4 regions of the Methylorubrum sp. POS3 genome follow, and region 2 is predicted to be linked to each of the others. Evidence: predicted binding sites of a transcription regulator. Region 2 holds the regulator's gene; each other region holds the start of a gene.
The links. The regulator LexA, encoded in region 2, represses DNA repair genes until DNA is damaged. The targets are predictions, from matches to a motif close to TGTTCNNNNTGTGTTCNG.
Positions count from the first base shown of each region.

Region 1: dinB (DNA polymerase IV) is a predicted target of LexA. The motif match lies at 2,825-2,842, and genes of this name have one in related genera.
Region 3: OWC43_RS17200 (ImuA family protein) is a predicted target of LexA. The motif match lies at 1,746-1,763, and genes of this name have one in related genera.
Region 4: OWC43_RS01030 (ATP-dependent helicase) is a predicted target of LexA. The motif match lies at 4,373-4,390, and genes of this name have one in related genera.

Region 1 is NZ_JAPRBT010000001.1:2,348,846-2,354,553, forward strand. Features, by position in the region: gene OWC43_RS11070 (SDR family NAD(P)-dependent oxidoreductase) at 1-784, shown strand, start outside; gene OWC43_RS11075 (hypothetical protein) at 1,131-1,538, shown strand; gene dinB (DNA polymerase IV) at 1,697-2,764, opposite strand; gene OWC43_RS11085 (GMC oxidoreductase) at 3,004-4,584, opposite strand; gene OWC43_RS11090 (DoxX family protein) at 4,729-5,211, shown strand; gene OWC43_RS11095 (cupin domain-containing protein) at 5,208-5,660, shown strand; gene OWC43_RS11100 (SMP-30/gluconolactonase/LRE family protein) at 5,665-5,708, shown strand, end outside.
Region 2 is NZ_JAPRBT010000001.1:4,006,845-4,012,552, reverse strand. Features, by position in the region: gene OWC43_RS18460 (tartrate dehydrogenase) at 1-795, shown strand, start outside; gene OWC43_RS18455 (3-keto-5-aminohexanoate cleavage protein) at 807-1,631, shown strand; gene OWC43_RS18450 (hypothetical protein) at 2,313-2,939, shown strand; gene OWC43_RS18445 (DUF1236 domain-containing protein) at 2,936-3,184, shown strand; gene lexA (transcriptional repressor LexA) at 3,378-4,106, shown strand; gene OWC43_RS18435 (ComEC/Rec2 family competence protein) at 4,100-5,708, opposite strand, start outside.
Region 3 is NZ_JAPRBT010000001.1:3,719,323-3,725,030, forward strand. Features, by position in the region: gene OWC43_RS17195 (DUF6504 family protein) at 1-1,029, opposite strand, end outside; gene OWC43_RS17200 (ImuA family protein) at 938-1,717, opposite strand; gene OWC43_RS17205 (response regulator) at 2,092-2,499, shown strand; gene pncB (nicotinate phosphoribosyltransferase) at 2,566-3,864, opposite strand; gene OWC43_RS17215 (pyridoxamine 5'-phosphate oxidase family protein) at 4,056-4,559, opposite strand; gene OWC43_RS17220 (Mrp/NBP35 family ATP-binding protein) at 4,925-5,708, shown strand, end outside.
Region 4 is NZ_JAPRBT010000001.1:214,318-220,025, reverse strand. Features, by position in the region: gene trpS (tryptophan--tRNA ligase) at 1-639, opposite strand, end outside; gene OWC43_RS01035 (PhoH family protein) at 923-1,639, opposite strand; gene OWC43_RS01030 (ATP-dependent helicase) at 2,022-4,361, opposite strand; gene OWC43_RS01025 (hypothetical protein) at 4,479-4,754, shown strand; gene OWC43_RS01020 (TonB-dependent siderophore receptor) at 4,943-5,708, opposite strand, start outside.

The DNA of each region.
Region 1 (5,708 bases), 1.7 Mb from region 2:
GATCGGGCTGGCCGCCGCACAGGTCTTCGCGGCGCGCGGCCTGCGGGTCGTCCTCGCCGACTTGCCCGGCGAGGCCCTGGAGCGCGCCGCGGCCGATCTCGCCGCAACGGGTGCCGCGGTGCGGGCGGTGCCGACCGATGTCGGCGACGGCGCCGCCATGGAGGCCCTGGCCGAGGCGGCCTCGCAGGACGGGCCGCCCGCCATCGTGATGCTGAATGCCGGCATCGAGGCGGGCGGGCGCCTCTTCTCCGACGCGGCGACGTGGCGGCGCATCCTCGACACCAACCTGTGGGGCGTGATCCACGGCATCCGCGCCTTCGCGCCCCGCCTCGTCGCGGGCGGGGAGCCGGGCGCGGTCATCGTCACCGGCTCGAAGCAGGGCATCACCACGCCGCCGGGCAATGCGCCTTACAACGTGTCCAAAGCCGGCGTGAAGGCCGCCACCGAGGCGCTGGCGCACGAGCTGCGCGAGAGCGGCGCCCCGGTCAGCGCGCATCTGTTCATCCCCGGCTTCGTCTATACCGGGCTGGCCAAGGCCCGCGGCATGACGGAGAAGCCCGAGGGCGCCTGGACGCCGGAGGAGACCGTGGCGTTCATGCTGGAGCGCCTGGAGGCGGGCGACTTCTACATCCTCTGCCCCGACAACGAGACCACCCGCGCGCAGGACGAGTGGCGCATCGCCTGGGCGGCGGGCGACATCATCGAGAACCGTCCGGCCCTGTCGCGCTGGCACCCGGATTGGCGCGACCGCTTCGCCGCCTTCGCCCAGCGGACCGACCGCTAGGCATCGGTCCGAAAGGGAGGATGCCGGATTTCGGGCCGACGCAGCTCAAGAACCGAGAGACGCATCCTGGATCTCTCGTGCCGGGGATCGGTCCGGTCTCCGATCACGGCGGGACACCCTCCTGGAGCGGGGGCATCGCGGGGGCGGATGGTCGGACGCCCGCGCCGTTCCCGATGAGGGGCGGACCCACCGGAGCAACCCGAAGTATACCGAAGACGACCATGCGTCGCCGTTGGATCTCGGCTGCGATGCGGGTCGCTGTGACAAATCGAGCGACCCCCGAATATCGGAACTGACGTGCCATAGCGTCGTTGGAGAGGGATATCGCAATCGCGAAAGGCACCCCATGCGGAAGGCTCATCTCGCTCTCACGGCCGCGGCCGTGCTCGGTCTCGGAACGATGGCAGCGTCGACGGCGCCGGCGGAAGCCGGCTGGCGTGGCGGATACGGTCACGGCGGATATGGCTACGGCGGATACCGTGGCGGTTACGGCGGCTACGGCTATCGCAACGTCGGCTATCGCGGCGGCTACGGCTATCGTGGATACGGTCATCGCCGCGGCATCGGTGCCGGTGCAGCCATCGGCCTCGGGATCGCGGGCCTCGCGGCCGGAGCCATCGCGAGCAACGCCTATCGTGGCTACGGGTACAGCTACGGGCGGCCGGTGGGCTATTACGGGGGCTACGGCTATGGTCGCCCCGTCGGCTACTACGGCGGCTACGGTTACGGTTCGGGCTACGGCTACGGCTGGTAACCGTCCGGATCGGACATATGAGAGTCAAGCAGGGTCCCCTCTGGGTGACCCTGCTTCGTCACGATTCGAGGACAGGCCTGCGACGCTCACGGTTGGGTCGGCCATCGGGCTGCCACCTGACCACGTCGTCACGGCGACAGCCTTCATGGCGACGGCCTTCACATGGCGAAATCCAGCTGCCGCGGTCTGCCATCGTCGGATCGGGGATGCAGCGATGAGAGTGCCGTCCCGATCAGTCGCACGCTCCGGCGCAGGGGAAAGGCGTCCCGCAGCAATCCGAGACTGACCTGCTCCAGCATCGCGCGGTCCGCCAGCGGCAGCGTGAGGGAGCGTGCCCGCGTGATCTGGGCGAAGTCCGAGAATTTCAGCTTCAGCGTCACGGTGCGCGCCGCCAACGCCTTCGCGGCGGCCACCGCCCAGACCTTGTCGAGGAGCGGCTGCAGACGCTGGGCCAGCACCGCGTACTCGCTCGTATCCTCGGAAAACGTCGTCTCCGCGCCGATCGACTTGCGCTCGCGATGCGCCCGTACCGGCCGATCGTCGATCCCCCGCGCCACTCGGTGATAGTACTCGCCCGCGCTGCCGAACGCCGCCCGCAATTCGTCGAGGGAGCGTGCCTTCAGATCGGCGCCGGTCTGGATGCCCAGGCGCCGCATCTTCGCCTCGGTCGCCGGTCCCACGCCGCGGAATTGCCCGATGGGCAGGGCCTCGACGAAACCCGGTCCCATCGCCGGCGTGATGACGAACAGCGCGTCGGGCTTCCTGTGGTCGGAGGCCACCTTGGCCAGGAACTTGTTGTAGGAGACCCCCGCCGAGGCGACGAGCCCCGTCCGGGCGAGGATCGTGGCGCGGATGTCCCTCGCGACCTCGGTCGCGGTCGGCAGGCCCTTCAGATTGTCGGTGACGTCGAGATAGGCCTCGTCGAGCGCCACCGGCTCGATCAGGGGCGTATGCTCCTCGAACACGGCTCGGATCTCGGACGAGACGGTCTTGTAAGCCTCGAAGCGCGGACGCACGAACACCAGATCGGGGCAGAGCCGGCGCGCGGTGGCCGACGGCATGGCCGAGCGCACGCCGAAGGCCCTCGCCTCGTAGCTCGCCGCCATCACGACGCCGCGCTCGCGCGAGCCGCCGACCGCCAGCGGCCGATCCCGCAAGCTCGGATCGTCGCGCTGCTCGACGGAGGCGTAGAACGCATCCATGTCGATGTGGATGATCTTGCGCATCGGCGTCGATCCGGGATTGCATCGCTGGGCCGGGCGGCCCCGCCCTGCACCACCGCCCTCTGTTCATCTTTCGTTCGCGATGACGACGCCTCGGTCAAGGCTTCGCACGGCGACATCCACGGCGAATGAACGGGGCCAGCCCGCCCGGTCGTTCGGGCTGCACGCCCGGAGCGCGGGGTGCCGGCCCCACCGCGCGATCCCCCGGTGGCGGCAAGGCTGCCGCGCCGGGCTCGGCGCGTTCAGAGGCGCGCGGCGATCCCGTCGGCCACCCGCAGGGCGTTGGCGATGATGGTCAGGGTCGGGTTCACGGCGCCGATCGAGGGAAAGAAACTCGCATCGGTGACGTAGAGGTTGTCGATCCCGTGCGCCCGGCACTCGAGGTCGAGGACGGCATTCGCCGGATCGGGGCCGAAGCGCAGGGTGCCGGCCTGATGCGCCGTGCCGCCGATCGGCGTGTCCTTGCCGAGATAGAGCGTTCGGTCGAACAGGTGCGGGTGGATGTCGAGCCCGTCGCACATCGAGCGCAGTTTCTCGCGCAGCCGGGTCTGGGCTTCGCCATTCGTCACCGTCAGGTCGAGATGCACCCGGTCGTCGCGGTAGAAGATGCGGTTCTCCGGCCGCGGCAGATCCTCGGAGGTCAGCCAGAAATCGATCGAGTGCTTGGCGATATAGTCGAACGGTCGCGTCGGCAGCCATTGCAGGAAGCCCGGCAAGCCCTCCGCCTCGATCTGCATCCCGTCGGATTTGCCGACCATCTGGATATGGCCGAGGGGGAACTCCCAGTCGTTCAGCGGGCTGCGGTCGTGGCCGTGATAGAAGTCGTTGAGGCCGAGCGTCTTCTGGAACTGGGTCGGGTTGGGGTCCTTCGAGATCGCCAGCACGGTGGTGTTGTTGTGGCGCATGTAGTTGCGCCCGACCTGGCCCGAGCGGTTCGCCAATCCATCGGGATGCGCGTCGTTTCCGGAACGCAGGAACAGCAGCGCCGAGGAGAGCGCGCCGCAGGCCACCACGAACAGGTCGGCCGTGAGGATGTGACGGCGCCCCTCGAGGATCACAGCGACGCCGGTGACGCGGCCTCCGCCCGCATCGGTCAGCAGGCGCTCGGCATAGGCGTTGCGCAGGAGCGTGACGTTCGGATGCGCGGCGAGCGTCGGGTCGATGGCGATGATCTGCGCGTCCGCCTTGCCGTTGGTCAGGCTCGGATAGCCGTCGAACGGATCGCAGCGCAGCAGCGGCGAGTGCGGCAGGGTCCCGCCCTTGCCGTCCTCCTCCATCAGCGCGCCCATCGGCAGGTGGAACGGATGGTGGCCGTGGCGGGCGAGGTCGTCCGCGAGCTTCTGGATGCGGGGCTCGTGGCTGATCGCGGGCTTCGGGTAGGGATGCGGCGAGGGCGGCTCGGTCGGATCCTCGCCGCGGGCGCCGTGGACCTGGAACAGCTCCTCCGCCGCTTGGTAATGGGGCGCGAACACGTCGTATTTCAGCGGCCATTCCGGCGAGATGCCGTCCGGATGGCGCTGGGCCTCGAAATCGCTCTCGCGCAGGCGGAACAGCACGCCGCCATAGACCTTCGAATTGCCGCCGACGAAGTAGTGCAAGCCGGGCTTGAACGTGTCGCCGTTCGAGGAGGTCCAGGTCTCGTCGGCTTGGTAGCGGGCCTTGCGGAAGACCGCGTCGGTGTCCCAGTTCTCGCGCTCGCGGGGGAGATAGTCGCCCCGCTCGATCACGAGGACGCGCTTGCCGGTCCGGGCGAGGCGCCACGCCGCGGAGCCGCCGCCGGGCCCCGAGCCCACGATGATCACGTCGTAACGATCGTCGCGCATCCGCCTCGCTCCGTCTCCCGACGCGCAACGGGTCACGACCGGCCCCGTTCCGGATGACGGGAGCGGCGAGGTTCTGCGAGCCATGCGCGAACCGCATCGTCCCGGCGACGTTGGCAGCCGGAAGACGCCCTCCGGAGCCCGAGGATGACCATCGAGGTGCTCGCCGCCTTCGCGGCCCGAGCCAGTCTGGTGCTTCTGTTCCTGCCGTTCAGCGCCCTCGACAAGGTTCTGAACTTTTCCGCGGCGGTCGGGCAGGCGCGGCAAGCCGCGAACTCGCGCCCGCTCGCGACGGCGCTGATCCTCACCGGGCTGTTCGTCGAGGTCGTGATGTCGGCGGGCGTGCTCACCGGCATCGCCGACCGCTTCGCCGCCTTCGTCCTCGCGGGCTATTGCGCGGTCACCGCGCTTCTCTGGAAGCCGTTCTGGCGCAAACCGGATTTCCGTCTGCGCGGCCCGAGCCAGGGCCGTGAGACGTTCTGGGACTTCCTCAAGAATTTCGCGGTCGCCGGCGGCTTCCTCGCGATCGCCTGGAGCGGGCCGAGCGCGCAGGGCGTCGCGGCCTTCCTGCACGACCCGTTCGGATCGACGCATCCTTACACAGCACCAATTTCGGAGACAGGCCGATGAGCGAGCAGGGCGATACGCCGTCCGTCCCCTACTGGCACCTCTACACCGACGCGGACGGCATCAGCCGCCAGATCCGCTGCGCGATGACCGCGTTCCACCTCGCCTCGATGAAGCCGCCGGCCTCGCCGCAATGGCAGGGGGAGAAGCACCACGACGGCATGACCACGATGATCACGGTGCAGCCGGTCGGCTGGGAGGGCACGTGGCACGAGAACCCGGCGCCGCAATGGATCATCCCCCTGAGCGGGCGCTGGTACGTCGAGTCGATGGACGGCACCCGGGTGGAGATGGGCCCGGGCGAGATCTCCTTCGGCGAGGATCAGGGCTGCCGGACGCTCGACGGCAAGACCGGTCACAAATCCGGTACGGTCGGCGACGCGCCCGCCGTCCTGATGGTGGTGCAGTTCGACACCAAGCGCGCGGTGACCACGCCTTGCCGGTTCGGGTGAGGCGATGGACGGGTTCGAGATCTACGATCCCCGCTTCCGCCACTACGT
Region 2 (5,708 bases):
CTGATCCAATTCCGTCGCGAGTTCGACCAATACGTGAACCTGCGCCCTGTCCGCCTCATGCCGGGTGTAAAGAGCCCGCTGGCGGGCCGCGAGCCCGGCGACATCGACTTCTGGGTCGTTCGCGAGAACACCGAGGGCGAGTATTCGAATGCGGGGGGGCGTATGTTTCCCGGCACCGATCGTGAATTCGCCGTGCAGGAATCGGTCTTCACCCGCCACGGCACCGATCGTGTGCTGCGCTTCGCCTTCGAACTGGCCAAGAGCCGCCCGAAGAAACATCTGACCTCGGCGACGAAGTCCAACGGTATTTCGATCACGATGCCGTACTGGGACGAGCGGGTGCGGGCCGTGGCGGAAGCCTATCCCGGGATCCGTTGGGACCAGTACCACATCGATATTCTGACTGCGCATTTCGTGCTGAACCCGGACCGGTTCGACGTGGTGGTGGCCTCCAATCTGTTCGGTGACATCCTCTCGGATCTGGGCCCCGCCTGCACCGGGACCATCGGCATCGCACCGTCCGGCAACATCAATCCCGAGCGACGGTATCCGTCCGTGTTCGAGCCGGTTCATGGATCGGCTCCCGACATCGCGGGACAGGGCCTCGCCAATCCGATCGGGCAGATCTGGTCCGGCGCGATGATGCTGGAGCATCTCGGTGAGCGCGAGGCCGCGGCGGAGATCGTCGCGGCCATCGAGCGTGTGCTTCCGGAACAATCGCTGCGCACGCGCGACCTCGGTGGCACGGCCGACACGACGGCCTGCGGCCGGGCGGTTGAAGAGGCGATCGGCTAGGAGAGGGGATCATGCGGCCCGTCGTCATCACGGTGGCGATCACCGGTTCGGTCGCCCGCAAGGCCGATAACCCGACCGTCCCGATCACGCCGGCCGAGCAGATCGAATCGACTCAGGCCGCCTACGAAGCGGGCGCATCGCTCGCCCACATCCATGTGCGCGACGACGACGAGAGCCCCTCCCACGACCCCGACCGCTTCGCTCGGGTGCAGGAGGGGATACGCCGCCACTGCCCGGGGATGATCGTCCAGTTCTCGACGAGCGGTGCGGAGCCGGACGCCGACCTGCGCGGCGCTTGCCTCGATCATCATCCGGACATGGCCTCGCTCACGACGGGCTCGACCAATTTCGCGGGTGGCATCTACCAAAACCCTGCGTCGCTCTACACGGCGCTGGCCAACCGGATGCGCGCGAGCGGCGTTCGGCCCGAGATCGAGGTTTTCGATCTCTCGCATCTCCACAATGCCCGCCGCTTGATCGATGCGGGCCTCGCTGATGCGAGGGCGCACATTCAATTCGTGCTGGGGATTGCCGACGCCATGCCGGCTGATCCCGTGGCGCTGGACTTACTGCTCGCCGAGGCGCGGCGCTTGCTGCCGCAGGCAAGCTGGGGCGCCTTCGGCATCGGCCGCTTCCAGCGCGAAGCCATCGGTTGGGCGCTCGAGCGCGGCGCGACCGGCATTCGCACCGGACTGGAAGACAATATCCGCCTCTCGAAATCCGAACTTGCTGACGGCAACGCTTCGCTCGTCCGCTTGGCGGTCGAACTCTGTGCCGAACACGATGCGCGACCCGCTACGCCCGCGGAGGCGCGCGCTCTGTTGCATCTCGCCTGATCGCCGTCGCGCGAATGTGACGGCACGGCCATCGGAAGTCGGGTGCGTCCCGGCCATTACCCTACCAATCGGTAGGTTGAAGTGAGCCGCATGACCATCACATGCGCTCCCCCCGCTTCAGACGGGCCATTCGGTACGCCAGCGCGGTTGGTGCTTGGGGACGGTCATGGACCGGCCCTCGCGGTCGAGGATTTCACGGCGGGACCGGTGCATGACGGGCATGTCGGGGGCGGCGCGTCGCCGCCTGAATTGCGGTGCCCCTTCATCAGCGTCGGTGTCACGCCGTTTCTCGGCTTTTCGGTCCTCTACGATACACAACGCTCGGGTCTCGCGGTGCGACCCCGAGCGCCGATACCCGGCGGCCCGGTGACATTTCTCCCGCAATGACGAACATCAGCGTCGGCCTCCGGATTTGAGCGTGATGTTTGATCTTTAGCCAAACCCGTATTTCAGAAGAATAAGCATTGAGCGCAGTGACTATCGCAAGCTCTGCGTTTCCGGGCGAGTTATTGCCAAGGTTCCCCCGCCAAAAGCGCAAAAACTGAGCATTGACGGAACGCTTTCTACGCACTGGCCGTTGCGAGGCCGGTTTCCGCGCCGTGCGTGGCGTCGGGTAGAGGACAGGGACCACGATGAGCAAGTTCTTACGCAGCACGGCCACGGCGGCCATCCTCGTACTCGGTGCGGCGACCGCCTTGGCCCAGGGCGGCGGCGCTGGCGGTGGGGCTGGCGGCGGAGCCGGTGGTGGCGCGGGCGGTGGTGCTGGTGGCGGCGCAGGCGTCGGTGCTGGTGGTGCCGGCGGCGGGGCTGCCGGTGGCGGAGCCGGCGGCGCGGGCGGCGGAGCCGGTGGCGGCGCGATGCGCGGCGGTGAGGCCGGCGGCGCGGGCGGCGCCGGTGGTGCCGGCGGCGGGATGCGCGGTGGCGATTCTGGCGGTTCTAGCGGAGCCGGTGGCGCAATGCGGGGTGGTGAGCCCGGCGGTGCGGGCGGTGCGACCCGCAGCGGTGCGCCGGGCGAGAAGGGTGCACGCGGTGGTCAGAACGCCGGCGAACGCGGCGGCCAAGACGCGGCGGGTGAGCGTGGTGGCCGCGACGGTGCCGAGCGGGGCGGCAGGGACGGTGCCGAGCGCGGCGATCGCAACGGCCGCGATGGTGCCGAGCGTGGCGACCGCAACGGTCGCGATGGCGCCGAGCGCGGTGATCGCAATGGTGCCGAGCGGGGTGATCGCGGTGGCCGTGACGGCGCCGAGCGCGGTGACCGCGGTGGACGCGGCAACGTCTCCGAGGCTCGTGGCGCGACGCGGAGCTTGAATACGACGCAGCGCACCGAGTTCCGCCAGTCGATCACCAGCACCAACGTCCGGTCGGTCAGCAACGTCAATTTCTCGCTGAACGTGGGCACGGCGATTCCGCGGTCGGTCTCGCTGCACCCGCTCCCGCCGACGATCCTGACGCTGGTCCCGGCTTATCGCGGATTCCAGTTCATTCTCGTGCGGGACGACATCGTCATCATCGACCCGGACACCTACGAGATCGTCGACGTCATCCCGGGCTGATCCGACTTCAATAGCCGATCAGGGCGGCGGGGCTTCGGCTCCGCCGCCTTTTTTTATGCCGTCCACGCAGCGCATCGACAGCATCACACGGCCAAGCCGGCACTTGCAGAACAGGATAGGAACGTCTAGCCTGTTCGCGATTTGTTTTCCACGATCCGGCGGCGGCTATGCCGCACGCGACAGCAGGTGCCGCATGCTGACCCGCAAGCAACTCGAACTCCTTCAATTCATCCAGTCACGGATGCAGGAGAGCGGCGTACCTCCGTCGTTCGACGAGATGAAGGATGCTCTCGACCTGAAGTCGAAATCGGGCATCCACCGGCTCATCATGGCGCTCGAGGAGCGGGGCTTCCTGCGTCGGCTGCCGAATCGAGCGCGTGCCCTCGAAATTCTGCGGATGCCGGAGGCACCCGCCGCCAAGCCAGCTGTTCCGACAGCCGAGCTGCGCCGCTTCACGCCGAGTGTGGTCGAGGGCGGACTTGCCGGTAAGCCGGTCGCGCCGAAGGCTCCTCTGCTGCAAGCGCAGGACGGCGAGGGCCGACCGGTCATCGTGCCGGTGATGGGCCGCATCGCCGCCGGTACGCCGATCTCGGCGATCGAAAGCCAGAGTCACACGATTGCGATGTCGCCCGATTTTTTGGCCGGTGGTGAGCATTACGCCCTCGAAGTCCGCGGTGACTCGATGATCGAGGCCGGTATCCTCGACGGCGACTTGGTGGTGATCCACAAGCAGGAAACCGCCAATAACGGCGATATCATCGTGGCCCTGATCGACGACGAGGAGGCGACGCTGAAACGCCTGCGCCGTCGCGGCTCCTCGATTGCGCTCGAGGCGGCAAACCCTGCCTACGAAACCCGGGTTCTCGGACCGGACCGGGTCCGCATCCAAGGCAAGCTCGTCAGTCTCGTGCGCCGTTACTGAAGCGAGTCCATCTCCGTAACGCCGGGATCTACGGCTGATCCTGTCTCTGGTGAGGCTGGATTGGTCGCTGGCGCCACAGCGACCGGTCGAGCTTGCCAAGGCTGTGGCGTCTGACTGCTACGGGCCGTGACAATCTCGGGATGGGGTGCCCCAAGCCGGATCGCTGTCGCTCCGTGTGTTTCAAGATAATTTTTGTCGATTCTCAGGGGTGCGCGACAGTTCGGTGGCGGCCTCAATCGGCTGATGAGGATATCGGCACGGGCGCAATCTTCTTCAAAGGCGCGTTTGTCGAGCACCAGCGCGACCGTCCGTCCATCGAAGGTGGTCATCGTGCAGCCGAGTCTGTCACAACGAGGTTCGGGGCCTCCGTTGAGAGAGGCGGCCGAGCGAGCATCACCGTCGGCTTTCAACCATTGTTCGAGCACGAAGGTCGGCGGACGCCCGAGTACAGCAAGGCGTCCATCCGTCCCTCGGATCGCCGCTCCGGCGCCGTCGCGATCGATGTAGAGGTCGAAGCGCGCCGGTGTTGCAGCGGCGGCAAGGCCGATTGCTGCGGGCAAGATAGCGAGCCCGCGCAGACGTGAAACCGGCAAGGTCGCGAGCAGCAGGGCTAGCGCCAGCAGCACCAACGCGCCAGCGCCAAACGCCGGGAGTACGACCGTCGATTGGCCGAAGCCCGTGATCCATTCCGAGATGTCGAGCATCCCGCGAACGGCGAGGCCCATGACCCACCAGACCGGCCGGTCGAGGGCAAAGGGATAGGCGATCATCCCCAGGACCGCGGCGGGCATCACCGCGAGCGAGACGAGCGGAAGCGTCAGCGCATTGCCAATGAGGCCGAAGGGCTGGATGGTCTGGAAATGGTAGGTCGCGAAAGGCGCTGTCGCAAACTGAGCAACCAACGTCGTCGCGAGCGTGCCGACGCCGACAGCCAGACATCGTGAGATGATACGCAACAGCGCTGAATCGCGCTCCCGTCGAAACGACGCTCCATCGAGGAGGGGCGCACAGGCGATCAGTCCGGCCACGGCCGCAAACGACATCTGGAAGCTCGGACCAAGCAGCGCTTCAGGTTCACGGGCGAGGGCGAGGATCGCGGCGAGGGCAAGATTGCGCATGCTGAGCGCCGGCCGGTCGACCAGAACCGCGCCCAACATGACCAAGGTCATGATGAGAGCACGCTCGGCGGCGACGTCCCAGCCGGAGAAAGCGCAATAGGCGGTCACGCCGACCATCGCGGTGCCGGCCGCTATCTTCTTGATGGGGAAGGCAAGGGCAAGGATCGGTACCAGGGCGAGGCCGGCCCGGACCAACCAGAACACCACGCCGGCCGCGAGCACCATGTGCAATCCGGAAATGGAAACGACGTGATAGATACCGGCCGCCCGTAATACGCGGTTGGTCTCCTCCGTAATTAGGCCGCGCTTGCCCGTCACGAGCGCCGCCGCGACCGCGCCGGCCTGACCACCGATCGCGTCCGCGATGCGCCGAGTCAGGTGATTGCGGGCCTCGTCGATCGAGGCCGCCATTTTGAGCGCGAACGGAAGGGGGATCGTTCGCGGTGCGATCTCCACCTTGCCGCTGAGCGAGCCGACCGCACCG
Region 3 (5,708 bases), 290 kb from region 2:
CTCGGCCAGAGGCTCGACCCGCGAGGCCGTCAGCGTCATCTCCTCGATGCCGAAGCCGGGATCGATCTGCGGCAGTCGCTCCGTGAGGAGCCGAGCGAGGTGGGCCGCGTCGCGGCTCGGCCGTGCGGTGCCGATCCGGATCGCCTGATCGAGGCGGTCGATCCGGCGGAACACGAGGTCGAGGCGTCGGGCGCCGAGGCCCATCCGCTCCAGATCGGGCACGATCCGGGTACAGAGATCCCCGACCACCCGCCCCAGCACCTCCGGGCTGCCGACGGGGTCGGGAAAGCGGAGGGCGGCCCGCGGCGCTTCGGGCGCGGCCAGGATCGCGAGGGGCTCCGGCTCGGCCCCGGTCGCCCGGTCGAGCCGCAGCAGCGGCTCCGGGCCGAACCGCCGGCGCAGGGGCGCACGGGGCGCGGCCATGAGCCCGCCGATCCGCAGGATGCCGACCTCGGCGAGCGCCGCCACGATCTCCGGCGGCAGGCGCAGGGCCGCGACGGGCAGATCCAACAGGGCAACGGAGGTTCCGCCGGGCGGCACGATCCCGCCTGGCCCGAACCGGGCGACCGCCCAGGCAGCGCCGGGCGTGTCGGCGAGGGCGAGGCAGGCTGACATCCCCGTCCGCTCCAGACGTGCGGCGAGATCGGCGAGCAGATTCGCCTCGCCCCCCTGCAGATGGGCTGCACCCGCGATGTCGATCAGGATGCCGTCGGGCGGATCGAGGGCGACGAGAGGGGCGTAGCGCAGGCACCAGATCCCCAGCCGCACCAGCCCCGCCGCGTCGGCCTCCGGCTCGGCGGGGACGAGGCGCAGGCCCGGCACCATCGCCATGGCTTGAGCGGCGGCCATGCCGGGCCTCAAGCCCAGGCGACGGGCGGTCGCGTCGATCCCGGCCAGCACCCGCCGAGGGCCATCCTGCCGCACCGTCGCCAGGGGCTCATCGACCGCCGGCGCGTCGCAGGGCGGGGCGCTCCGGCGCAGCCTGTCGGTCGGCCAGGACGGTAGGCACAGCGAGACGACCCTGCGCATCGCAGGCCTCCACGATCCATGAGCCCGGTGCGCCGCCGCGGCAGCGCTGCAGATCGAGCCGCCACCGCGGGCGGCCCATATGTCGATCTCCCCCGGAGCCGGAGGGAGCGGGGCTCACCCGCCATCGGGTGCGGGCGGCGGAGGGTTCGGGCTCCACCGTCTCGCCCGCGCAGACCCGGTGCAGCACCAGGGCGGTGACGCCCGAGCCTTCCGCGGCGAGCTGCAGGCGGCGGGAGGGGGTGAGGGCCATGCGGGTCAACTCGCCGACGACGCCGGCCAGCCCTCGGTGGCGCAGGCCCTCCTCCATGGCCGGCAGCACCTCCGTGTCCCGCCACGTCTCGCAATAGACCACCCGGTCGGGATGGAGCCCGACGCGGGCGAGAGCCGGGGCGAACAGGTCGCGGCTGTGCAGGCACCACAGAACCGGCCCGTCGAGCCGGGCCAGGATGCCGCCCGCGAACAGCACCGCGGAAGCGGCGTAGCGTCCCCGCGGCCCACCCTCGTGGATCTGATGGAGGGCGCCGAGCGCGAGGCCGCCCCCCGGCAAAGCCCGGTCGAGGGTTCCGGCTCCGAACGGCAGCACGGAATCCGTCGTCCGAGCCTCCACGGCGGGCTCGGTGAGCCGCCGCAGCTCGGCCAGGACGTTCTTCGCGGGAGCCGGCGGGTCGGAGGAGCGGGGAGGGGGCATGGACCGGGGCTGCGGAAGGAGCTGTGTTCAGAACAAACAGTGAACACAGCGCAGCCGTTCTCCGTCAACCGTCCCGCCGCGATGCTCCCTGTTGAAAATGCGGATTTTATTCCGGCCGCAGGCTTGACCTTTGTCGCCAGTCTTCTGACTCGCCCGAAGCCCTGCGCGCGGCGCGGGCAATCGACGCATGCACCCATCAAATACGCATGTGGGCGGAGTGCAGGTGCAACAAATCTGCCTGCTGTTGCCGTTGAACGACAGATCTTCGCGCGCGTCGATCTATCGTAACGTGGTGCCGGAGATCCGGTCGGGGGAGTCTAACAGTGCGGGGACGGTCCCGCGCCTCCGTTCGGGCTCACAACTGTGCCAGGGCCATGAGTGACGCACGACCCACGGGCCCCAAGCCCGTCATTCTCGTCGTCGAGGATGAGCCCGACGAGCGCTTCCTCGCGGCCGAACTCCTAGAGGAGAAGGGCTTCGAGGTGATCGAGGCCGAGACGGCCGAGCGCGCGCTCGAGATCCTGCGCCAGCGCGGCGACAGGATCGACGTGGTGTTCTCCGATGTGCGCACGCCGGGCACGATCGGCGGTTTCGAACTCGCCCGGATCATCGGCGTGACCTGGCCGCGCATCCGCATGCTGCTGACCTCGGGCGACGCGGGCGATCAGCCGAGCGACCTGCGCGTCACCGCGACCTTCATGCCGAAGCCCTGGCGCGCACCCGAGATCCTGACCTGGCTGGAGGAGGCCGCGGGCCTGCGCGAACGGTCGGGTGAGGCGTAGTCACCTCGGAATCATCCCTGCCGCGTTCGCCCGCCCGCCCATCCTCCCGCTGGCGGGCTGACGCGGTCACACCGAGACGGGCAGGGCCGCCTGCTCGCCCACGCCGAAGACGCGCTTGTAGCGGGCGACCTCCGCGGCCGGTCCCTGCGCCTTGGTCGGATTGTCGGAGAGCTTCACGGTCGGGCGCCCCTCGACCGAGGCGACCTTGCAGACCACCGAAATCGGATCGAGCCGCCCCTCCGGCACCAGACCGCGGAAATCGTTGGTGAGTCGCGTGCCCCAGCCATAGCCGATCCGCATCCGGCCGTGGAAATGGGCGTGGATGCGCTCGATCTCGTCGATATCGAGCCCGTCCGAGAAGATCGCGAGCTTCTCGCGCGGGTCGCAGCCCCTGTCGCGCCAGAAGGCCAGGGCTTCCTCGCCCCCTTCGATCGGATCCTTCGAATCGATCCGGATGCCGGTCCAGGCGGTGAGCCAGTCGGGGGCGTTCTTGAGAAAGCCGGACGTCCCGTAGGTGTCGGGCAGGACGACGAGCAGATTGCCCTCATAGTCCTGCTGCCAGTCCGCCAGAACGGCATAGGGCGACTGCGCCAAGGCGTCGTCGTCGTCGCCGGCGAGGGCCGCGTAGACCATGGGCAATTCGTGGGCGTTGGTGCCGACCGCTTCGACCTCCCGCCTTTGGGCGATCAGACAGTTCGAGGTGCCGAGGAAGCGTTGATCGCCCAGGCCCTCGTTCATGGCCTGGACGCACCAATCCTGCCACAGGAAGCCGTGGCGCCGCCGGGTGCCGAAATCGGCGATGGACAGGTCGGGCAGGCGCTTCAGCCGCTCGATCTTCTCCCAGACGCGGGTCATGGCGCGGGCATAGAGCACTTGCAGCTCGAACCGGCCGAGATCGCGAAGGACCGCCCGCGAGCGCATCTCATTGAGGATCGCGAGCGCGGGCACCTCCCACATCGTTGTCTCGACCCAGGGGCCGTGGAAGGTCAGGGCCACCTGGCCGTCCCGCAATTCCAGTTCGTATTCGGGTAGCCGGAAATCCTCGAACCACGCCATGAATTCCGAGGAGAGGATCTGGCGCTTGCCGTAGAAGGTGTTGCCGCGCAGCCAGGTGGATTCGCCGCGGCTCAGACGCAGGGTGCGGGCATGGTCGAGCTGCTCGCGCAGGGCGCCGAGATCGATCTCCTCGGCGACGCGCACCCGCACGGACCGGTTCTGGATCGCGAAGCTCGTCCGCACGTCCCGGTGACGGCGGAAGATCATCTGCGCCATCAGGAGCTTGTAAAAGTCCGTGTCGAGGAGCGAGCGGACGATCGGATCGATGCGGAAATTGTGATTATAGACCCGCGTCGCGAGGTCGAGCATGGATCTTGGCCGTCTTCTGTCTGATTCGATCAGTCAAGCTTGGGTCGGATCGGGGGGGCGATCAACGGCCGAGCCCACATTGCCGGCATTCCGACGCCGCGCGCGGGGCCCGAACCGCACGGTCTCTCAAACGAGAACGCCCCCGCCGTGAGGCGGAGGCGTGCGATGCGTCGATCACTCGATCGAAGAGATCAGGCGAGGTTGACCTTCTTGGTCTCGGTCTTCGGGCTCTCGCCGGTAAGCGTCGCCTTCACGTAGCCGTAGAGGTGGACCATGGTCGAGGACGGGCTGTCCCAATACTCGCCCTGTTCCGGATGGATGCGGATCAGGCCGACCTCGGGATCGTCCTTGCCGTTGGGGAACCACGTCTTGAGGCTCTCCTTCCACTTCTCGTCGATCAGCGCTTGGTCGCGGATCACCTCGGCCTTGCCGGCGATCGAGACGTAGGTTTGGCTCGACGGATCCGAGTAGGCGAGGTTGACCTGATTGTCCCGGCCGATCTCGGCCGTCTTGGGCGAGTGCAGCTTGGTGAAGAACCAGATGTCGCCGTTCTCGTCGATGTCGTTGTTCCACATCGGGCGGCTGTTCAACGTCCCGTCCTGATCGGCTGTGGTCAGCATCGCGACCTTGACGTCCTTGGTCAGCTCGAAGAGCTTCTTCGCGCCCTCGTGGTCGCGATGGTTGCCCTGGTGCATGGGTGGCCTTCTCCAACTCAGACAATAGGATGCGCTTCGAGACGGCGCGGGCGTCGCGCGGTCCCGGCGATTGCCTCGACAACGAGCGAGGCCGGTGTTGGTTCAGGCTTTGCGGGAGATGCCGAGGAGGCTTGCGCCACGCTCACGCATCGCGCCCGCCTCGGCGGCGGGGGCGACTTCCCCTGCGATCGGGTCCGAGCCCGGGCGGCGGATCGCCGGGCAGGGTGTCTCGCTTGGTGCCGAGGAAACACCCAATCGGGCGGATGAGGGCAGGGCGCCGGTCGTCTTCGGGCTGGTGTTTCAGAATTGCGCGGTTAGATGGACGGACGGTTACGACAAACCGCCGCCCGATGGAGCATCGAATCTTGGCCATCACCCGCGACGACGTGCTCAGTGCGCTCTCGACCGTCGCGGTCGATGACGGCGCCACCACCCTTCCCGGTTCCGGCCGCCTCTCCCAGGTGGTGATCGATGGCGGCAACCGGGTGATGTTCTCGATCTCGATCGATCCGAGCGAGGCCGAACGGTTCGAGCCGGTCCGCCGCGAGGCGGAGGGGCGGGTGCTCGCCATTCCCGGCGTGTCGAGCGTGCTGGCGAGCCTCACCTCCGAGCGCGGCCCCAACACCCCCGGCCCCGGCGCACCCCGTTCGCCCGGCCCCGCCCCGGTGCCGCCGCGTCAGGGCAATTCCCTGCCGGGCGTGCGCCACATCGTGGCGGTGGCCTCGGGCAAGGGCGGGGTCGGCAAGTCCACCACCGCCTGCAACCTTGCGCTCGCCCTGCGGGCCCAGGGGCTCAAGGTCGGTCTGCTCGATGCCGACATCTACGGCCCTTCCGTGCCGAAGCTTCTGGGCCTGTCGGGCAAGCCGCGGGTGATCGAGGGGCGGGTGCTCGAACCGATGCAGGCCTTCGGGCTCAAGGCGATGTCGATCGGCTTCCTGATCGAGCCGGAATCGGCGATGATCTGGCGCGGGCCGATGGTACAATCGGCGATCACCCAGATGCTGCGGGATGTGGCTTGGGGCGATCTCGACATCCTGGTGGTCGACATGCCGCCGGGCACCGGCGACGCACAGCTCACCATGGCCCAGGCAACGCCCCTGTCCGGCGCCGTGATCGTCTCGACGCCGCAGGATCTCGCCCTGATCGACG
Region 4 (5,708 bases), 3.8 Mb from region 2:
GTCCGACTTCGACATTTTTTTCGTACCATCCCGAAGCGACATCACCCGCGCGGCCGGCCCCCCTATCAAAGGTTCCGTGATCGGGAAGAACTGCTCGCCGTGGCCATGCGCCTGGATCGACGGGCCGAAGTCGTTGTTGAATTTCTGAGCGATGTCGCGGGTCAGCTCGAGGTGCTGCTTCTGGTCCTCGCCGACGGGAACATGCGTCGCCCGGTAGGCCAGGATGTCGGCTGCCATCAGTACCGGATAATCGTACAGGCCGATCGACGCGTTCTCCCGGTCCTTGCCGGCCTTGTCCTTGAACTGCGTCATGCGGTTGAGCCAGCCGAGCCGCGCCACGCAATTGAAGATCCAGGCCAGTTCCGCGTGCTGCGGCACCTGGGACTGATTGAAGACGATCGAGCGCTTCGGATTGATGCCGGCGGCGAGGAAGGCGGCCGTGACCTCACGGATCTGCCCCTTGAGCGCCTGCGGATCCTGCCAGAGGGTGATCGCGTGCAGATCGACCACGCAGTAGAGGCACTGCGCATCGCGTTCCTGCATCTCGACGAAGCGCTTGATGGCGCCGAGGTAATTGCCGAGATGCAGGTTTCCGGTCGGCTGGACGCCGGAGAAGACGAGTTCGTTGAACGCGGCCATCGGCTCGGGTCCCAGGGTGAGGCCGGGCCGAGGCGATCTCGCATCCCGTTCGAAGGGGCGTTCTCTGGCCCGGCGGTGCCGCCGGGTCAAGGCGAGGGAATCGGTCTGAGGCCAGGGTACCACCGTCGTTTCGGTGCGCCGCAGGCGAACCCGGATTCCACGACTGGGCGCAACACCGTCCAACAGCCGCGCATCACGGGTGGGTTCCGGGATCCACGGTGCGGCCACGGAATGACGGTGGAAAGGCAAGCGGCGAGGATCGACCTCGCCGCCCTCGTCTCCCCTAGAGGCTCGCCTCCTCGAACGCCCGCACCCATTCGGCACAGATGCCGGAGCGGACGATGTCGTCGAGGGTGAACTCCACGATCGGAATGTTCATCATCCGGCTCTTGACCAGATGGATCACGGTGCGGAGCCCCGACGTCTCCCGCAGATCCGTCTGCGAGACGTCGCCGTTGATGATGACCTGGCAATCGTCGCCGATGCGGGTCAGGAACATCTTGATCTCGGCGGTGGTGGTGTTCTGCGCCTCATCGAGGATCACGAGGCAGTTCTTGAAGGTGCGGCCGCGCATCACCTCAAACGGCACCACCTCGATGTCGCCGGCCTTGACCGCGACGTCGAAGGCGCCCGCGCCCATCCGCTCCTTCATGGTCTCGGTGAGAGGGGCAACCCAGGGGGCGATCTTCTCCTCCAGGGTGCCTGGAAAGAACCCGAGGGAGCGGCCCGACGGAACGTTCGGGCGAGTGATGACGACTTTGGCGATCCGGCGCTGGCGGAGCTGGTCGGCGGCGCGGGTGCCGGCGATGTAGGTCTTGCCGGTGCCGGCCGGACCGAGGACGATGACTTGTGAAGAGGAAGCGAGAGCGTCGAGGTACTGACCCTGTTTATCCGTCAGGGGTTGGATCGGAGCGGGGTTTCGTTCTTCATCGAACCGCGTTCGATGCATCCGGATCGACCGATCCTCAACCAGTTCAAGCCGTGCGCGTCGTCTCTTCATGGATGAACACTCCACCTTGACTCGTGCGTGACTTACTCAACCTCGATGTCTCAATCGGCCTCGACTGTCTTCTCGTCTCCCCGTAACTGAACAACACCGCAGCTCCGGCCGTTCGTGTCGTTGCAAGAGCAAAGCCAACCCTGCCGAGTCGGTTCCACGCGGTTTCGTAATCTCTGTGGAATGCGTCTCTTTCGCCACGCAGGTTTGCCCGCCCGAGCCTTTCAGGCGCCGGCGACGGCAAAGTGACGGGTGGGCGAAAAAGCGATGACGCGCCCCCGAAAGGGTGTGGCCGATGGATCGGGACGATCCTGGCATGCGCATCGCGGGCATCGCCCTCCTCGGGCGAGCGGGCCACCGGCGGGGGACCCGCCGGCCGGACGCCTCATCCGGGTTGGACGAAGCTGTCGAGGACCATCTTCCGGCCCGCCTTGTCGAAGTCAACGGTGAGCTTGTTGCCATCGATGCCGGCCACCGTGCCGGGGCCGAACTTGGTGTGGAAGACCCTTGCGCCGTGCGCGAAGGCCGATGCCGCGGCGGTGGATTTCGCCACCAGCTCGCCCTCGATCTCCCGCGGCCCCGCCGAGCGCCCGGCCCCGCGATTCCCGCTGCCGAATCCCCCGGAGGTGTTGGCCTGCGCCCGCTGCCAGCCGGGCGTGCCGTAGGAGGAGCCGAAAGGGGTCGGATTGCGGTCGAACCGCGAAGCGCCGGCGCTGAAATGCGCGGGCGCCTCGATCACGTCGACGGCCTGGGGCGGCAACTCGTCGATGAAGCGCGAGGGAATCGTCGAGGACCACAGCCCGTGGATGCGCCGATTGACCGCGAATGACAGCTTGGCGCGTTTGCGGGCCCGGGTCAGGCCGACATGGGCGAGGCGCCGCTCCTCTTCGAGCCCGGCGCGCCCGCTCTCGTCGATGGCCCGCTGGTTGGGGAACAGGCCGTCCTCCCAGCCGGGGAGGAACACCGTGTCGAATTCGAGCCCCTTGGCGGCATGCAGGGTCATCAAAGAGACCCGGTCGGCCCCTTCCGCCTCGCTCGCCTCCATGACGAGGGAGACGTGCTCCAGGAAGCCCGCCATATCGGGGAACTCCTCCATGGAGCGCACGAACTCCTTGAGGTTCTCGAGGCGTCCGGCGGCATCGGCCGAGCGGTCCTTCTGCCACATCTCGGTGTAGCCGGATTCCTCCAGGATGGTCTGGGCGACTTCCGGATGGGGCTTCGTCTCGATCAGCCGGGCCCATCGCGAAAAGCTCTCGACGAGGCCGCGCAGCATCGAGCGGGCTCGGGGCTTCAACTCGTCGGTCTCAATGAGTTTTCTGGCCGCACCCAGGAGGGGAACCCGATCGGCGCGGGCGAAGGCATGCAGCGTCTGGAGCGTCGCGTCGCCCAAGCCCCGCTTCGGCGTGTTGAAGATCCGCTCGAAAGCGAGGTCGTCGGCGCCGTTCATGGTGACGCGCAGATAGGCCAGCGCGTCGCGGATCTCGGCCCGCTCGTAGAAGCGCGGGCCGCCGATCACCCGGTAGGGCAGGCCCACCTGGACGAAGCGGTCCTCGATCTCACGCATCTGGGCCGAGATGCGCACCAGAACCGCGATCTCGGACAGCGGATGCTGCTTGCGCTGCAGCGACTCGATCGATTCGGCGATCTGGCGCGCCTCCTCCTCCGAATCCCACGAGCCCATCACGGTGACGGGCTCACCCGCTTCGTCCTCGGTGCGCAACGTCTTGCCGAGGCGGCCCTCGTTCTTGGCGATGAGGCCGGAGGCGGCGGCCAGAATATGCCCGGTCGAGCGGTAATTGCGCTCGAGGCGGACCACGGTGGCGCCGGGAAAGTCGTGCTCGAAGCGCAGGATGTTGTCGACCTCGGCCCCGCGCCAGCCATAGATCGACTGGTCGTCGTCACCGACGCAGGCGACGTTCTTTCGCGCCTGCGCGAGGAGCCGCAGCCAGAGATACTGGGCGACGTTGGTGTCCTGATACTCGTCGACGAGGATGTAGCGGAAGCGGTCCTGATAGTTGGCCAGGATGTCCGGGTTCTCGCGCCACAGCTTGAGGCACAGCAGCAGGAGATCGCCGAAATCGACCGCGTTCAGCGTCGCCAGCCGCGCCTGATAGGCGGTGTAGAGCGTGCCGCCCTTGCCGAAGGCGAAGGCCTGCGCCTCCCCCGGCGGCACCTGCTCCGGGCCGAGGCCCCGGTTCTTCCAGCCATCGATGGTGTGGGCGAGCGAGCGGGCCGGCCAGCGCTTCTCGTCGATGTTCTGATCGGCGATGACCTGTTTCATCAGCCGGATCTGGTCGTCGGTGCCGAGGATCGTGAAGTCGGATTTGAGCCCGACCAGCTCGGCATGGCGCCGCAGGATCTTGGTGCCGATGGCGTGGAAGGTGCCGAGCCAGGGCATGCCCTCCCCCGCCGGCCCGATCAGCGCACCGATGCGGTGCTTCATCTCCCGGGCGGCCTTGTTGGTGAAGGTCACCGACAGGATATCGTAGGGCCGCGCCTTGCCGGTGGCGATCAGGTGGGCGATGCGGGTCGTCAGCACCCGCGTCTTGCCGGTACCCGCGCCGGCCAGCACGAGGACCGGACCCTCCGTCGCCTCCACGGCGCGGCGCTGCTCGGGGTTGAGGCCGGACAGGTAGGATGCGCCATCGGGGCGCAGAGCGGCCATGGCGCGGGCGGCGATCGAAGCGGGAGCGGCCTCCGGCTCTCTGTCACGGTCATGCATCATGCCCGCATCCCTGGACCAAAAGGCGAACGCCGTCGAGACCCGTGCGGAACCGGCCCTCCCCTTCGGGCGTCACTTCCTCAGAGGCCGATCCATTCATCCCAGAGGACAAGCGAGGCCATGAGAGCCTTTCCATTGAGCGTTCGAAATCGTCGAGTCGCGGGCGTCGCCGCCGTGGCACTGCTCGTCGGCATCACGGCGGCCGACGCCCAGGTCCTCGGCCAGGGCGGCAACAGCGGCACCAGCCGCATGAACCAGAATTTCGAGATCCAGAACCAGAACCGCAATTTCCAGCAGCGCCAGACGCTGGAGAACAGCGCCGTGCGCAATCAGATTCAGCGCGCACCGCTGAACCAGCCGCCGCCGAGTGGACCGGGCGCCTTTCCCCGGCGGTGAGGTGCCGGGGTGTCTTTCCTCAGCCTCCAATTATGAATCGCTGCTTCGTGGAGGAGGAGCGGGTGCGGTCCGTTCTCTCCGCGTCGAGACACAGGCTTCCTGCCTTGAAAAACGGAGGGGCCGCTGGAGCGTCTGCCCATCTCTGTCTCGGCGCCCAGTGAGTCATCGGGACGAGGGAGGCACGCGATCTACAGGTCGACCGCGACTGAGAGAAGGTAGGTCCGGGGCGTGCCCTGAAAGAACGTTCCGAAGGATGCCACCCCGGTCCAGTAACGCCCGCCGGTCACGTTGAGAACGTTGGCACGGATTGTCGTCCGATATCCGCCCACCAGGGTGGCGTAGCGCAGGCCGAGATCGAGACGCGCCCAGTTCGGCAAGGCCTGCGTGTTCGCAGTATCGATGAACTGGCGGCCCGTGTAGATCACCGCGCCATTCACCGTGAGGCCCGGCATCCAGGGTAGATCCCATTCGCCGCCGACATTGAGTTGGACGCTCGGAACGCCGATCGGAGTGTGGCCGACATTGCTGGTAAACGCCGTCTTCGTCAGGACGCCATCGAGAAGCGTGAGACCGCCCAGGATGCGGGCTTGAGGTGTGATCTCGCCGTAGACGCTGAACTCCAATCCTCTGACCTGCTGCTCGCCGGTCTGTGCGAAGCGGCGTTGCGGGCTGAGTTCGCCGATCGGTCGCGTGATTTGAAAGGCGCTGAAGGTTGTGCCGAGGGTGCCCCACCAATTGACCTTGAGCCCGGCCTCGACCTGGTGCGCGACGTAGGGCGCGAGGACTTCACCGGAATTGCCGGCTGCCGCTGGCGCCACCTCGCCGCGGCTCAGACCCTCGATGTAATTCCCGTAGATCGACACGTTCTCCCAAGGCCGTACGACGAGACCGACCATCGGACTGAGGGCGCTCTTGTCGTAGGACGATGCCAGCGTGCCGACATTGGAGGTGTAG